Regions from separate parts of the Anoxybacillus sp. CHMUD genome, predicted to be linked through region 2. Evidence: predicted binding sites of a transcription regulator. Region 2 holds the regulator's gene; the other holds the start of a gene.
The links. The regulator Rex, encoded in region 2, represses fermentation and respiration genes when NADH is low (regulators of the CRP and FNR family bind a similar motif). The targets are predictions, from matches to a motif close to TTGTGAAATATTTCACAA.
Positions count from the first base shown of each region.

Region 1: the regulator Rex is predicted to act here: its motif matches at 4,110-4,127, upstream of ETB99_RS04625 (formate/nitrite transporter family protein).

Region 1 is NZ_SDLG01000005.1:2,018-9,682, forward strand. It holds gene ETB99_RS04600 (vWA domain-containing protein) at 1-385, opposite strand, end outside; gene ETB99_RS04605 (AAA family ATPase) at 396-1,217, opposite strand; gene ETB99_RS04610 (metal-sensitive transcriptional regulator) at 1,414-1,677, opposite strand; gene ETB99_RS04615 (replication termination protein) at 1,739-2,113, opposite strand; gene purU (formyltetrahydrofolate deformylase) at 2,274-3,173, opposite strand; gene ETB99_RS04625 (formate/nitrite transporter family protein) at 3,267-4,085, opposite strand; gene speE (polyamine aminopropyltransferase) at 4,327-5,175, shown strand; gene rpmG (50S ribosomal protein L33) at 5,267-5,416, shown strand; gene treR (trehalose operon repressor) at 5,443-6,165, opposite strand; gene treC (alpha,alpha-phosphotrehalase) at 6,193-7,665, opposite strand, start outside.
Region 2 is NZ_SDLG01000030.1:6,936-14,600, forward strand. It holds gene groL (chaperonin GroEL) at 1-32, opposite strand, end outside; gene groES (co-chaperone GroES) at 106-390, opposite strand; gene ETB99_RS13935 (CPBP family intramembrane glutamic endopeptidase) at 616-1,353, shown strand; gene ETB99_RS13940 (YdiK family protein) at 1,350-1,523, shown strand; gene ETB99_RS13945 (redox-sensing transcriptional repressor Rex) at 1,533-2,168, opposite strand; gene ETB99_RS13950 (ABC-F family ATP-binding cassette domain-containing protein) at 2,396-4,291, shown strand; gene tsaD (tRNA (adenosine(37)-N6)-threonylcarbamoyltransferase complex transferase subunit TsaD) at 4,587-5,600, opposite strand; gene rimI (ribosomal protein S18-alanine N-acetyltransferase) at 5,597-6,040, opposite strand; gene tsaB (tRNA (adenosine(37)-N6)-threonylcarbamoyltransferase complex dimerization subunit type 1 TsaB) at 6,041-6,745, opposite strand; gene tsaE (tRNA (adenosine(37)-N6)-threonylcarbamoyltransferase complex ATPase subunit type 1 TsaE) at 6,726-7,199, opposite strand; tRNA gene ETB99_RS13975 (tRNA-Met) at 7,376-7,452, opposite strand; rRNA gene rrf (5S ribosomal RNA) at 7,629-7,665, opposite strand, start outside.

The sequences.
Region 1 (7,665 bases), on a different contig from region 2:
TTTTTGTACCAGGACGTACATGCCGGCATATATCTTCTAACCGCATATCTTCAAGCAACACAAATAACTGTTTAGCAAAGTTCGGAATAGAATATGCTTTTATTTGATGAAGGAAGAAAAGAATGTCTTTGTCACTTGTATAATGGAAATTTCCGATCGTCCGCAAAAACACATCGCTTTTTAATCCATATACGTACTGTTCTTTTGGACGATTATCCCAAAAGTGACTGACAACGACTTTTTTATGTTGCCGATCAAGATACGACTGATAACCGAACTCGAGCTCCATTTCCTCATCTTTTGTTAATGTTTTCACTAAATCAGATAGCTCCATAAACAAAAAAGAATCAACTTTTTTATCATTAAACATAATAAAACGATTCATGTAGCCACCCTCATTCATCAAACAACGTTTCGGCTAAATTGCGCACCGCAGCTTTTTCCCGGTCGTCCTCCAATTTTTCGACGATCGCTCGCTCGATTGCCCGTCGTGGTGGAATGTATACCGCTAAATCACAAGCATCGATCAACGCCCGAATGGAAGCAGCTTCTTCTGATACATATCCTTGCTTCACTTGAACAATTAAATCTGCGGATAGTGTAACAAAACGATCTAATAGCACTTCATTTGTTAGCTTCGTTTGTTGTTGTAAAATACGTTTTAATGCTTCACCTTGGACGTACGGCACATCAATGACAACAAAACGGTTTTTCAATGCTTCATTTAACGGTACTGTTCCAATGTATCCTTCGTTAATCGCTGCAATGACGCCAAATGTCGGCTTCGCTTTAACAACTTCCGCAGTAAATGGATTTGTAATCATTTTTCGATAATCGAGTACCCCGTTTAAAATCGGTAACGTTTCCGGCTTAGCCATGTTAATTTCATCAATATATAACAGATGCCCTTTTGTCATTGCTTCAATCACAGGCCCGGGGATAAATTCAATTGTTGCTTGCCCATTTGTTTGTTGAATCGTCTTGAAACCAAGCATCGCTTCAGCATCTAAATCAATTGAACAATTAATGCTGTGCATTGGCTGTCCAAAGAAAAGCGATAACGTTTCGGCTAGTTTTGTTTTCCCTGATCCTGTCGGCCCCTTTAACAACACATTTTTTCCTAGAGCCAAAGCAATAATTGCGTCATATAAAATGGACTCATGAGCGGGTGTATATGCCGTATATTCAGCCTGTTCGTCTATGTTATTTTTAAACATCTCTCTTCTTTCTTTAACGATCGCTTCAATCGTTTCTGGTAGTGTAAATGACTGTGTATAAATCATGATGTCATTCCTCTCTATATTTTCATACGTACGTATTGTACAAAAAACAAATGAATTTGTGCAAACAAAAGAACAGTTTAACATAATTATATTATGTTAACAAATGAATGAAAGAGGGAGCCACTCGGCACTACCGGCTTTTGACGAGTAGCTCTACCGCTTCTTGAATAAGTTTTTCACTTTCTAATGATCCTGTTTCTATATCCTTACGAATGCAATGTTCCAAATTAGCACTTACAACAACTGCAATAGCACGATCAACAGCACTACGAATAGCTGACAACTGAGCAACGACTTCTTTGCAGTCTTTCTGCTCATCCATCATTTTTAGTACGCCGCGAACTTGTCCTTCAATTCGCTTTAAACGGTTCTTCACTTGATTATCATATGTCATGTTCATCAAACCCCTTTTCTTATACCCTTATCAGTATATTAAATGAAATATAATTCTTTTGTCAACTAAAATTATCTTTGATCGCTTTACGGATAAGCGCTTCACAACGATCAAGTTCTGTTTTTAATTGTCGCTTATACAACTGGGCTTTCTTATATCCTTCCTCAGTAAAACGATAATAAACAACTTCTTGGTATTTCATTCCTTCTTTTTTCTTTTTTACTTGTTCTAAAATGCCATCTTCAATCAAATCATGTAGCGCTTTGTATACCTCTGAATGATTCGGACGATACCCAAATGGTTGAAACTCTTCACGAAGCACATCTAACAATTTCAATCCATACAATCGTTCCTGTTCAGTCAAAGTAATTAAATATAACTTTAAAAATGCGCGTTGCTTTAATAAAAATCCGCTCGGTTTTCTTTTTTCACTCATTTTTTCTCCTCCTTTCATATGACACATTCTTTACTTAAAAGAAAATTCCTTCTCCATTTCCATTATAATTGAACATTTTTATTTTTATTCAGTTTTTATTTAGAACATAGTTTTATGATATCAATTTTTTGTAAAAAAAAAGAAGAAGGTTCCCCCTCCTTCATTTAAAAACAATTGTTTTATTTTCATGAATAATGACACGGTCTTCTAAATGCCATTTTAGGGCGCGGACAAGAACCGTTTTTTCGATCATGCGCCCGATTCGCTTTAAGTCTTCTACATGATGCTTATGATCCACCCGCTCGACATCTTGTTCAATAATTGGGCCTTCATCTAAATCATCTGTTACATAATGAGAAGTGGCACCGATCAGTTTCACTCCGCGTCGATAAGCTTGCTCATATGGTCGTGCGCCAACAAATGCCGGTAAAAACGAATGATGAATATTAATGATTTGTGCTGGAAACGTTGCAACAAAATGTGGTGATAAAATTTGCATATAACGAGCAAGCACAATGACATCCACATCGTGTTCCTTTAATAGTTGGATTTGTTTTTCTTCCGCTTTCTCTTTTGTTTCTTTTGTTACCGGTATGTGATAGTATGGGATTCCGAAAGACTCTACCGTTTCTCTCATTTGCTCATGATTGCTAATAACTAGAGCCAAATCTGCAAGTAATTCACCCGCTTGCCACTCCCATAGTAACTCTAATAAACAATGCTCTTCTTTTGAAACAAATATCGCTACTTTTTTCACATGCGTATGTAAGCTCAATCGCCAATTCATCTCAAACTGTTGTGCAATCGTTGCAAATTCCTTCTCTATCGCCTTTCTTCTTTCTGATATATTCGGAGCATCGAACTCGATTCGTAAAAAAAACGTACCGCCTTCAGGATCTGTCGAGTATTGACTTGATTCCACAATATTAGCCCCCTTTTCGTACAAAAAAGTAGTGACAGCGGCCACAATGCCTGGTTGATCTGGGCATGAAATAAGCAAGCGTGCTCGATCTTTATATTTGTTCATAAACTTTTGCACATGTTTTTGTTGAAAATACATCGTAACTCCCCCCATAGACAGAAAAATGAAATAAAATAATAGCCTTTATTATAACAAATAAAAAAATAGTCGAGAACATATCCCGACTATTTTTTATTTGTTCAATATTTTTCTTACTCCAAACGCCCCTTTCCACGCAGGCGTAGATTGTTTATTAGATGAAAGATATGTGTATAACGCCCCCATAAATAATGAGCCACCAACGATATTCCCAAGCGTTACAGGTACGATGTTATGGATAATCCCCGCTACATGAATTGTATCTGGATGCTCGACAGCTAAAGCAAGTGAAAAAATAACAAAGTTTGCAATAGAGTGTTCATATCCGGAAGCAAAAAAGACGAAAACGATTAAAATCATCGCAAACATTTTTGCCATATCTTCTTTCATTTGCATTGGAATAAAAATAGCTAAACAAACAAGCCAGTTACATAAAATCCCTTTGACAAACAATTGTACCGTTGTTGCGTGCATTTTTTTCAAGGCAATTGCAAAAAGTAAATGATCCATCGGAATGTCATGAAAAATACCTGACTGTGCAATCAAAAAGGCGAAGAAAATCGCACCAAGCAAGTTGCCGCTATAACACGCCACCCAGTTACGAAGCGTGTCACCAATCGTCGTTTCTTTTTGAAGCGTACTTACAGTAAAGTACATCGTATTCCCTGTAAATAGTTCTGCACCGCCATACATAATCAACACAAGGGCAATTCCGAAGAAAATACCGCTCACTAAATACGTTACAGGTGAATGCGCCTCATAAAAGTATTGTCCGATACGTACGCAAAGAACGAGAGCAAAACCAATGTATACACCTGCCAACGCAGCACGAATCATGTATTGAAGAGGCGATGTTTGCAAAATGGAGCGCTTCTTTAATGCAAGCTCTTTACATGTTTGTAAAGCTTCCATTGTTTTCTCACTTCTCTTTCTATTTTGTGATATTTTTCACACTTATCCTACTCCTCTTCTTTCTATTTTTCAATGCATTCGTGTAAATGTTAAAAGAACTGTCAACACTTTATTTTTGTAAACGTTTGCGAATAAAGTGACTATTGCAATTTTTTTATCTGATGTTCTCATCCTTTGCAAACTCATGCACAAATGTATTAATATAAAGAAGGCGCAAAATACATTGTTAGAGGAGGAAGCTATGAACTACATAAAAGAGCAAAATGGACAGCTATGGTTAACAGAAGATGAGCGTGAAAATTTAAAGATTAGTTATCGTATCAAGGAGATCGTTTACTCAGAACGCTCACCATTTCAACATGTGATGATTTTAGACTCATATGACTTTGGAAGAATGCTTGTGCTTGATGGAATTGTACAAACAACTTCTATTGATGGACATATTTACAATGAGATGATCACACATGTTCCTCTTTCTCTTCATCCGTCGCCAAAAAAAGTTTTAATTATCGGTGGGGGCGATTGTGGTGCAGCTCGTGAAGTGGCGAAATATGAAGAGGTAGAAGAAATCCATCTCGTCGAAATCGATGAACTTGTTGTTCAAGCATGTAAAGAACATTTACCTGAAGTATCTGGAAATCTTTCCGACCCTCGTGTACAGTATGTGTATAAAGATGGGGTTCAATTTGTGAAAGATCATATGAATACGTACGATGTCATTATCATTGACTCGTCTGATCCTATTGGTCCTGCCCAAGTATTATTTGAATACGATTTTTATAAAAGTGTGCATGAAGCGCTCAAAGAAGATGGAATGATGGTTTGTCAAAGCCAATCACCGATTTTCCATATGGATGTATTGAAACAAACATATGCAAATATTCGTCATTTATTCCCGCATGTTCACGTATATACAGCTACTGTGCCAACGTATCCTGGCGGGCTATGGAGCTTCACTCTTGGTGCAAAACAGCCGATTTTATTTGACCGACTTCACACCTTCACAAAGCAAACGAAATATGCAAACGCTGATGTTTTAAGCCAATGTTTCCGTCTTCCACAATTTATGAAAGAGCATCTTCAATCGTAGTCGGAATGATTCCGGCTACGATTGTTGACAAAGTTTATATTATGATACAAAACGTAATGATTCCTATTTTCTTTGTAAGGAGAGTGCCTATATGCGTGTGAAAGTTGTTTTACAATGTACAGAAACTGGAGATCGCAACTACATAACAACGAAAAATAAGCGTAACAATCCTGAACGACTGGAATTAAGAAAATATTGCCCACGTTTGAAACGCCACACATTACATCGTGAAACAAAATAATCCGCGGCATATGCCACGGATTATTTTTAATGCAAATGAATACGTCGTGCAAAATCAACGAAGCGAAATTTATCAAGGCGGTGCCGGGATTCAGTATATTGAAACAAACTGGCATCATCTAAATAAACGTAATTTCGCACCACAACAACATGCGTATATTGCTTTAAGTTTAAATACATGCGATCTTCTTCGTTACATTCTTCAACGAAAAATTCCTTTTTCGCAAAGCTAATTTTTAATTGCAATTCCTTCTCCAAATATTCATAAATGGACCGTTCACATATATCTTTAGATAAAAACGGCACAAACTTTTTATTAAAGAAATCTTTGTCTAAAATAATGCGCTCGCCTTCAATTTCTCGTACACGCACCACTTTCCAAATTTCCTCTCGTGCGGTGACATGAAGATGCTTTTTTAACACTTCATCAGGTTTGACTATTTCAAGTTGCTCAACAATTGTTCGTGAAGGTTTTCCAAGTTTTTGCGCCAATTCCTTAAAACTAATGAGCCCCGAAATCGGAAAATCGAATTTACGAACATCTAATACAATTGAACCTTTTCCTTTAATTTTTTGAATATATCCGTGTTCAGAAAGCAAGTTGAGTGCTTTGCGAATCGTTTCTCGCGATGTTTCATATTGTTCAACGAGTTGATTTTCGGAGGGAATTTTCATCCCTGGCTTAAAAATTCCCTTTTCAATTTTTGATAACAAGTCATTGTAAATCGATAAATATTTATTTTCACTCATTGTTTATCACCGAAAAATATTTTACCATTATTTTTTCAAGTAATAAACAATGGATTCATACGGACGTAACGTCATTCGTTTAAAGTCGTTTGGTGAATCATCGTAGTTTGATAATAAAACTTGACTAGTATATTCACTTATATCTATATGTTTTGGCCATTCAAACAACGTTTCTTGTCCGTAGAAATTATTAATCACAACAAGTTTTTCATCGTTTCCGTTGCGAATATATGCAAAAATCGAAGGATGGTCTTCTAAAATGAGTTCGTAGTCCCCTGTCGTAATGATGTCATACTGTTTACGCAACTGAATGAGTTTTTGATAGTGATAAAAAATAGATGTTCGATCTTGTAATGCTCGTTGAACATTAATTTCTTTATAGTTATTCGCCACAGAAATCCAAGGTGTTCCCGTTGTGAAGCCTGCATGTGGTTCATCGCTCCATTGCATCGGTGTTCGCGAATTATCACGCGATTTTCGCTGTAAAATATGCAACACTTCTTGCTCGCTTTTTCCTTGTTCTTTTAGTATACGATACATGTTCAATGACTCTACATCACGATAGTCATCAATTCGTTCAAATTTCGGATCGGTCATCCCAATTTCTTCACCTTGATAAATATAAGGTGTTCCTTGCATCATATGAATCGTTGTCGCAAGCATTTTTGCTGATTGCTTATGATAGCGTCCGTCATTGCCGTAACGAGAAACGATGCGTGGCTGGTCATGATTGCACCAAAATAATGCGTTCCAACCCCCACCCTTATGCATGTGAATTTGCCATTCCGATAAAATCTTTTTTAACTGTAAAAAATCAAAATCAGCAACTGCCCACTTTTCTCCATTTGGATAGTCGACTTTTAAATGATGAAAGTTAAACGTCATATTCAGCTCATGACGTTCAGGATTTGTATATAAAATACAGTGATCAATTGTCGTTGATGACATTTCTCCTACTGTCATCATATCGTACTTCGAAAATACTTCTCGATTCATTTCTTGTAAAAATTCATGAATACGTGGACCGTCTGTATAATACTTTCTTCCATCACCCGGAGGAATAGAACCGTCATCATCTAAAAATCGCTGATCTTTTGAAATTAAATTAATGACGTCCAAACGAAAGCCATCTACCCCTTTTTGTAACCAAAAATGCATCATATCGTATACACGTTTGCGTACTTCTTCGTTTTCCCAATTCAAATCAGCTTGTGTAACATCGAACAAGTGTAAATAATACTGCCCCGTTTGTTCATCATATTCCCAAGCAGATCCTCCAAATTTTGATTGCCAATTGTTTGGCTCATCTCTCCAAATATAAAAATGACGATATGGGTTATCTTTCGATGAACGAGCTTGTTTGAACCATTCATGATCTGTTGACGTATGATTTACAACGATATCCATTACAATTTTTATGTTGCGCTTATGCGCTTCTTTAATAAGATTCTCAAAATCTTCCATAGTTCCGTACGGTTCATAAATACGATAGTAGTCGCT
Region 2 (7,665 bases):
GCTTCTTCGCTGAATTTAATTTCTTTTGCCATACATCTTACCCCCTTGATGATGATTTTTTTTGTTAAGTATTTTTGTACGCTTTATATGTTATCAGGCGAACGATTAACCAATCACAGCTAAAATGTCACTTTCACGCAAAATTAAGTATTCTTTTCCATCATATTTTACTTCTGTACCCGCATATTTTGAGAAGATGATGCGGTCACCAACGCTTACCTCTGGAGCTACGCGCTCACCATTATCAAGAACGCGACCTGAACCAACTGCCACAACTTTTCCTTCTTGTGGTTTTTCTTTTGCTGTGTCTGGTAAGACAATTCCGCTCGCTGTTTTTTCTTCAGTTTGAATTAATTCAATGACAATACGATCGCCTAGTGGCTTCAACACGGCAAACGACCTCCTTAATTAGATTTTCGTTCCGTTATTAGCACTCATTCTTATTGAGTGCTAACACACTTATTATATTAATGAACTTTTTTCAATTTTGCAAGTAGGAAGTTAAAAATTTTTCAATACATATTTCCCTCTTTCATTATGTCTTTCCTTTCGAAATTCATACAAAAAATATGGTAAAATGAAAAAGTATTTATTTTGTAAAAAGGGGTTGACCATGTGAAAAAACAATATTGGTATGTCATCATTACATATATCGCCATGCAGCTATCGAGCTTAGTCGGCGTCCCTTTACTTGCACATAGCGGCTTTGTCAACGCATCAAATAAAGAAATAGCTTTTTCGATCGCTTCTGGTTATTGGGCTGTTATTAGTTTCTCGATTGCTCTTTTTCTCGTTCTTTATTTTATGAAAGAAGATATGAAATACTCATATGATCGCCATCAAGCATCGATTGGCATGTCATTCTTTTGGGCAATTGGGGGGTTTTTGCTCGCTCTTTTCGCCCAAGGCGTTGCAGCAAACATCGAAGTACACCTCTTTGGGGTCGAAATGGGGTCCGAGAACACGAGACGGATCGTCGAAATGGTCAAACTTACACCAGCTCTTATGCTCGTCACTTCAATCGTTGGTCCAGTTTTAGAAGAAATCATTTTTCGAAAAATTATTTTCGGAACGCTGTATCAAAAATATAACTTTTTCTTATCAGCCATCATCAGCTCGCTTTTATTTGCTGTTGTTCATTTAGAGTTCGAACATTTGCTTCTTTATGCAACGATGGGATTTGTATTTGCTTTCCTATATGTCAAAACAAAGCGTATTATCGTACCTATTGCAGCACATGTACTGATGAACACCTTTGTCGTTGCAATTCAAACATTATTTGCTGAAGAAATCGAAAGCATTATGCGTGAGGCAGAACGAATGCAATTCGTAATTTGGAGGCTGTTTTCATGAAGTCTGAACCGTTGTTTTATTTTCTCACTGGCATTTTATTTACTTATTTTGCTGTCCATACCGCCGATGATGGTATTTGGGACATCACAACGATGCTATTTATTTTAATTGCTACATTTGATTTCGGCGCAGGAATTCGTTCTTTACGAAAAAAAACCTCCCGCTCGTAAACGGGAGGTTTACTCATTTCCGTAATGTTTTAAAAAGTAAACGAGTGACTGCAATTCGACCGCTAAATCAATATGGTGAACACGAATATGTTCTGGCACATGCAAGCGAGCAGGCGTAAAGTTTAAAATCCCTTTAATGCCTTTTTGAACAAGTCGGTCAGTAATCGGCTGGGCAACTTGAGCAGGAACGGTTAAAATCGCTACCGTAATCCCTCCAAGCTTTTCTTCCAATTCATCTAAATGATAAACCGGAACCCCTCCGACTTTTGTTCCCACTTTATCCGGATCAACATCGAACGCCATTACGATTTTCGTATTGTTATTTTTGCTAAAATTGTAGTTCAAAAATGCTGTCCCTAAATTACCGACGCCAAATAACGCTACTTCTGTCGTTTCATCTTGGTCTAACGTTTTTCGGAAAAACGACAGCAAATAATTCACATTATATCCGTATCCTTTTTTTCCAAGCGCACCAAAGTATGAAAAATCACGGCGAATCGTTGCTGAATCGACTTTTACAGCTTCGCTTAACTCCGCTGAAGATACACGTTGCTTGCCTGATGCATGCAAGTTTTTCAAAAAACGATAGTACAACGGTAGTCGCTTTGCGGTCGCCTGCGGAATTTTTGGTTGTTCATTATTCACGAGTCAATCCCCCACATTTCCTTTCACAAATAGTTAGCGCTTTCATTTTTCTCTCCTATACGTCTAAAAAATTCTCCCCACTTCTAAACTATACACTATTTTTTTCATTCTGTCTTTCCTTTGTACCCTTTATTATTATTTTTGTCAAATTTGTTATTCGTACACTAGTGTTGCCGAATATCAAGAAAGTACGTTACACTATCAAAAGAAGATTGAGGTGAGAAAGAATGATCATTTTACAAGTAAATCAACTATCCAAATCATATGGAGCGGAACAAGTTTTATCAGACATTAAGCTTGAAATACAAGAAAAAGACCGTATTGCGTTAGTTGGAAGAAATGGCGCGGGAAAATCGACATTATTAAAAATCATTGCCGGACAGTTGTCATACGACACAGGCGAAATCATTAAACCGAAACACGTAACGATCGGTTATTTAGATCAATATACAGGGTTGCAAGCTCATCGTTCCATTTGGGAAGAAATGCTCGATGTGTTTGCCCCGCTACAACAAATGGAAAAACAATTACGTGAACTAGAACAACAAATGAGTTTACATGATGCTGACTATGAGCGCCTACTTGAGCAATATGATCGTTTACAAACAGAATTCAAAGAAAAAGGCGGCTATCAATATGAAGCAGATATTCGTTCGGTTCTTCATGGTCTCCGCTTCTCACAGTACGATTATACGACAAAAGTATCTACATTAAGCGGTGGACAGCGGACGAGGCTAGCGCTTGGTAAACTGCTCCTTACAAGGCCCGATTTGCTCATTTTAGACGAACCGACAAACCATTTAGATATGGAAACGTTGCAATGGCTTGAACAATATTTAAAAAATTACGATGGGGCCATTCTTATCGTCTCCCACGATCGCTATTTTCTTGACCAAATCGTGACACAAGTGTATGAACTATCACGCACAAAAATAAAAAAATATGTCGGAAACTATACAAGCTACTTACAACAACGTGCTGAACAATTTGAACAACAACTAAAATTGTATGAAAAACAACAAGAGGAAATTACAAAATTAAAAGATTTTATTCAACGCAACATCGCTCGTGCATCAACAACGAAGCGAGCACAAAGCCGTAGAAAACAATTAGAAAAAATGAATATCATCGACAAGCCACTCGGTGATGAAAAATCGGCATCGTTTCGTTTCGAAATCGAACGCCCAAGCGGAAACGACGTGCTGACAGCTAACAACTTAGCAATCGGTTACGATCACATCATCGCAACAAACCTTTCATTCCGTATCACTCGCGGAGATAGTATTGCGCTAATTGGACCCAATGGAATTGGAAAATCAACTCTTTTAAAAACGATCATCAAACAACTCCATCCAAAACAAGGAGAAATACGCTACGGAACAAACGTACAAATTGGCTATTATGATCAAGAACAAGCACAATTAACATCAAACAAACGAGTGATCGACGAACTGTGGGACGAAGATCGATTAAGAACAGAGAAAGAAATTCGGACCATTCTCGGCAACTTTTTATTTTCTGGTGACGACGTATTGAAGCCTGTTCAGACGTTAAGCGGTGGAGAAAAAGCGCGACTCGCTCTCGCTAAACTCATGATGAAGAAGGCAAACGTATTAGTTTTAGATGAACCGACAAACCATTTGGATTTAGATAGCAAAGAAGTGCTAGAACAAGCGCTCATAGAATACCCAGGAACAATTATATTCGTTTCACACGATCGTTATTTTATTAACAAAATTGCAACAAAAATATATGAGTTATCCACAGACGGTCTTGTTGAGTATTTAGGGGACTATGATTATTACGTAGCAAAAAAAGCAGAGCTGCTTGAGCTTGGACAAATTAGCCAAAAAACTAAAACGGGCGAATCGTTGTCACCAAAACGTTCGTACGAAGAAGAAAAAGAACGAAAAAAATTAGAACGACAACGACAACGAAAAATCGAACAGCTAGAAACGGAAATGGAGCAAATCGAACAACAAATTGCTACGTATGAACAACAATTATATGATCCTTCCTGTTACAACGACTATGAAAAAGCTCGAGACACACAAGCGCACATTGACGCCCTAAAACAAAAATTTGATGAACTATTCGAACAGTGGGAACGTTTACAACAATAATAATGGGCTAGCTCCACTTGTGGACTAGCCCCATCTTTTTACACAAACATATCCACAGAAAAAACACCTAAATATAAGTTATTCACGGACTTTTCCACATTATCCACAACAACAAAAGAAAAATCCCCCATTTTGTTGTGGTTAACTTGTTATGATAAAATAACATACAATCAACGTTTTCCACATTATTCACATGTATGTGGATAAAATAATCCACAACAAGCTGAATTGTTCTTAGAAAAATTCGTATGACAATTAGAAAAAGGTGCCCCATTGCTTTTGGGACACCTTCTTGCTATAACAGTAAACTTGGGTTTGCATTTAATGCCATGGTGGCACGCTTTCCTTGTTGAAATAATACTGTTCCCGCTGCTGCAATCATCGCTGCATTATCTGTACAAAGCGACAACGGCGGGATAACTAACTCGACTTCTGGCAGTTGATTCATTTGTTTTTGTAATTGTGTACGTAACCCTTCATTTGCCGCCACACCGCCAGCCAGCAATATTTGTTTTACGCTGTAATGCATGGCTGCTTCGATTGTTTTTCTCACTAATACCTCAACGACACTTGCTTGAAAACTTGCCGCCATATCTTCAGGTCGGATCATTTCTCCACGTTGCTTTGCATTGTGCAACGTGTTAATAACCGCTGATTTTAATCCACTAAAACTAAAATCATACGAACCTTCTTCTAACCACGCGCGCGGTAAATCAATAATTGGTTTCCCTTGTTTCGCTAAACGATCGATATGAGGTCCCCCTGGATAAGGGAGTTGCAAGGCCCGGGCAACTTTGTCATACGCTTCTCCAGCCGCATCATCACGCGTTTCTCCAATCACCTCAAATATCCCATGCTCTTTCATGTAAATGAGCTCTGTATGACCTCCAGACACAACAAGCGCCAGAAGCGGAAATTTCATTTCTTGTACAAGTTGATTTGCGTAAATATGTCCTGCGATATGGTGCACGCCAACAAGCGGAATGCGATGTGCAAAAGCCAACGCTTTCGCCGCATTTACACCAATCAATAACGCCCCAACTAATCCCGGTCCTTCTGTTACTGCAATCGCGTCAAGTTGACTTATATCCATATTTGCCTGTTTCATCGTTTCTTCTAACACGAGCGTAATTTGTTCAACATGGTGACGGGAGGCAATTTCAGGAACGACTCCTCCAAATCGTTGATGGCTTTCCATTTGTGAAGCGACAACGTTAGCTACAATTTCACGTCCGTTTTTCACAATGGCCGCCGCTGTTTCATCGCAACTTGTTTCAATTCCAAGGACAAACATATCTTTTTTATTCATAAATTCACCCACATTACTAATGCATCTTCTTGATTATCCGAATAGTATCTTTTACGAATACCTCCATTTAAAAAACCAAGTTTCCGATACAATGACTGTGCAACGATATTCGATACTCGCACCTCTAACGTCATTGTTTTTGCCCCCTCTTCTCTCGCCAACGCCATCGCCTGTTTCATTAGTGCTTCTCCTAATTTTTTCCCGCGAAACTCCGGTAATACTGCAATGTTTGTAATATGTGCCTCATCCATGACCAGCCACATGCCACAATAACCAATGATTTGTCCATCATGCTCCATCACAATGTAACGAGCATACGGATTATTCGTTAATTCTTGGTGAAAAGAGGAACGACTCCACGGCAGTGTAAATGAACGCTGCTCAATTTCTACAATACGATCAAGATCTTGAATCGTCATAAAACGGAAAGAAACATTCACTTAACATTCCGTCCTTTCTTGCTGACGAGCAAGCCAATTCGCTTCTGCCTCTGCTAAACGAATATAGTTTGGGACAAACGTATGAACATCTTCTGGTTCACGGTTCATTCCTAACCATGCAAGTTCGCTTGGGCGTGGATTGTGAAGTGTCGCTGAAGCTACTTGAACAGAACGACCTAGTACTTCAACAAACGTAGCTTCGTGTAGTACACTATCATTTCCAACTAATAAAATGGATTGATCATATGCTTTTAATTCATTTGCCCAATCAGTAGCTAAAATGACTTGATCAGCCACAATGGATTGAATGTTTCCTCCTTCCGCTTTATAAAGGCCTGTATAAATTTGTCCGCGTCGAGCGTCCATTAATGGAACAATAAGCCCGCCAAAATACTTCGCATTTGCTGCCATCACTTCTAAACTCGATACACCAACAAGTGGAATGTTTAGCGTCCAAGCCAAAGTTTTGGCAATCGTCACCCCAATGCGAACCCCTGTATATGATCCAGGACCTTTGGCGACAACAATACGGTCAAGATCTTGAGGGTTCACATCACATTCTTGCAAAAGTGATTCAATGGCAGGCATCACTCGGATCGAATGATTTTTTTTCAAATTCGTAATCATTTCCCCTTTGACAATTTGCCCATCAACGACAGCGACTCCCATAACAAATGTGGATGTATCAATGGCTAGCACTTTCATCGTTAAAAATCTCCTCACATAACTGTTCGTAACGTTGACCAATCGGTGAAAATCGAATGATTCGACTTCCCCCATCCATATGGTGAATGTTAATATGTAAACGTTCCGTTGGTAAATATGGTTCTATTAAATGAGCCCACTCAACAACGGTTACACCATCACCAAAAAAATATTCCTCAAATCCTAAATCTTCTTCACTTTCTGCTAAACGATATACATCCATATGATATAAAGGGATACGCCCTTCATATTGCTTTATAATAGTGAAAGTTGGGCTACTTACATTGCGGTCAATTCCTAATCCTTTAGCTAATCCTTTTGTAAACGTTGTTTTTCCTGCTCCTAAATCACCTTCTAACGTAATAACGTCTTGTGGCTGAACATACTGAGCAAGTTTCATCGCTAATGCTAACGTATCTTCAGGATGATGTGATACATATTCATATGTTTTCATCGCTCATTCCCCTAATTAAGTAAAATCAACATACAAAAAAGACCTTAGGATCACTCTCCTAAGGAAATGCTACACATATAAGTGTACACGAAAACAAATCATAACGCAAAAAAGGCATAAAAAAATACGAAACTTACGCTGTTTCGTTTCATTAATCTATCTTCATCTTCGAATATTGGTTGCGGGGGCAGGATTTGAACCTGCGACCTTCGGGTTATGAGCCCGACGAGCTACCTGGCTGCTCCACCCCGCGGCAATAGGAAATAACTAAAAGGTTTATCGAATGGAACAGAATCCTCTTAAAAAACTGGCCGTCCCGCTCTCAATTAGTATATTCAAGTAGTGATTCGAGCGGTACGCTGATGTGAACTCACAGAGGTGAATTCGTTCGTGCTCCACCCCGCGGCAATACAAAATAAATATAATAATGCCCGGCAACGTCCTACTCTCGCAGGCGGTGTCCCGC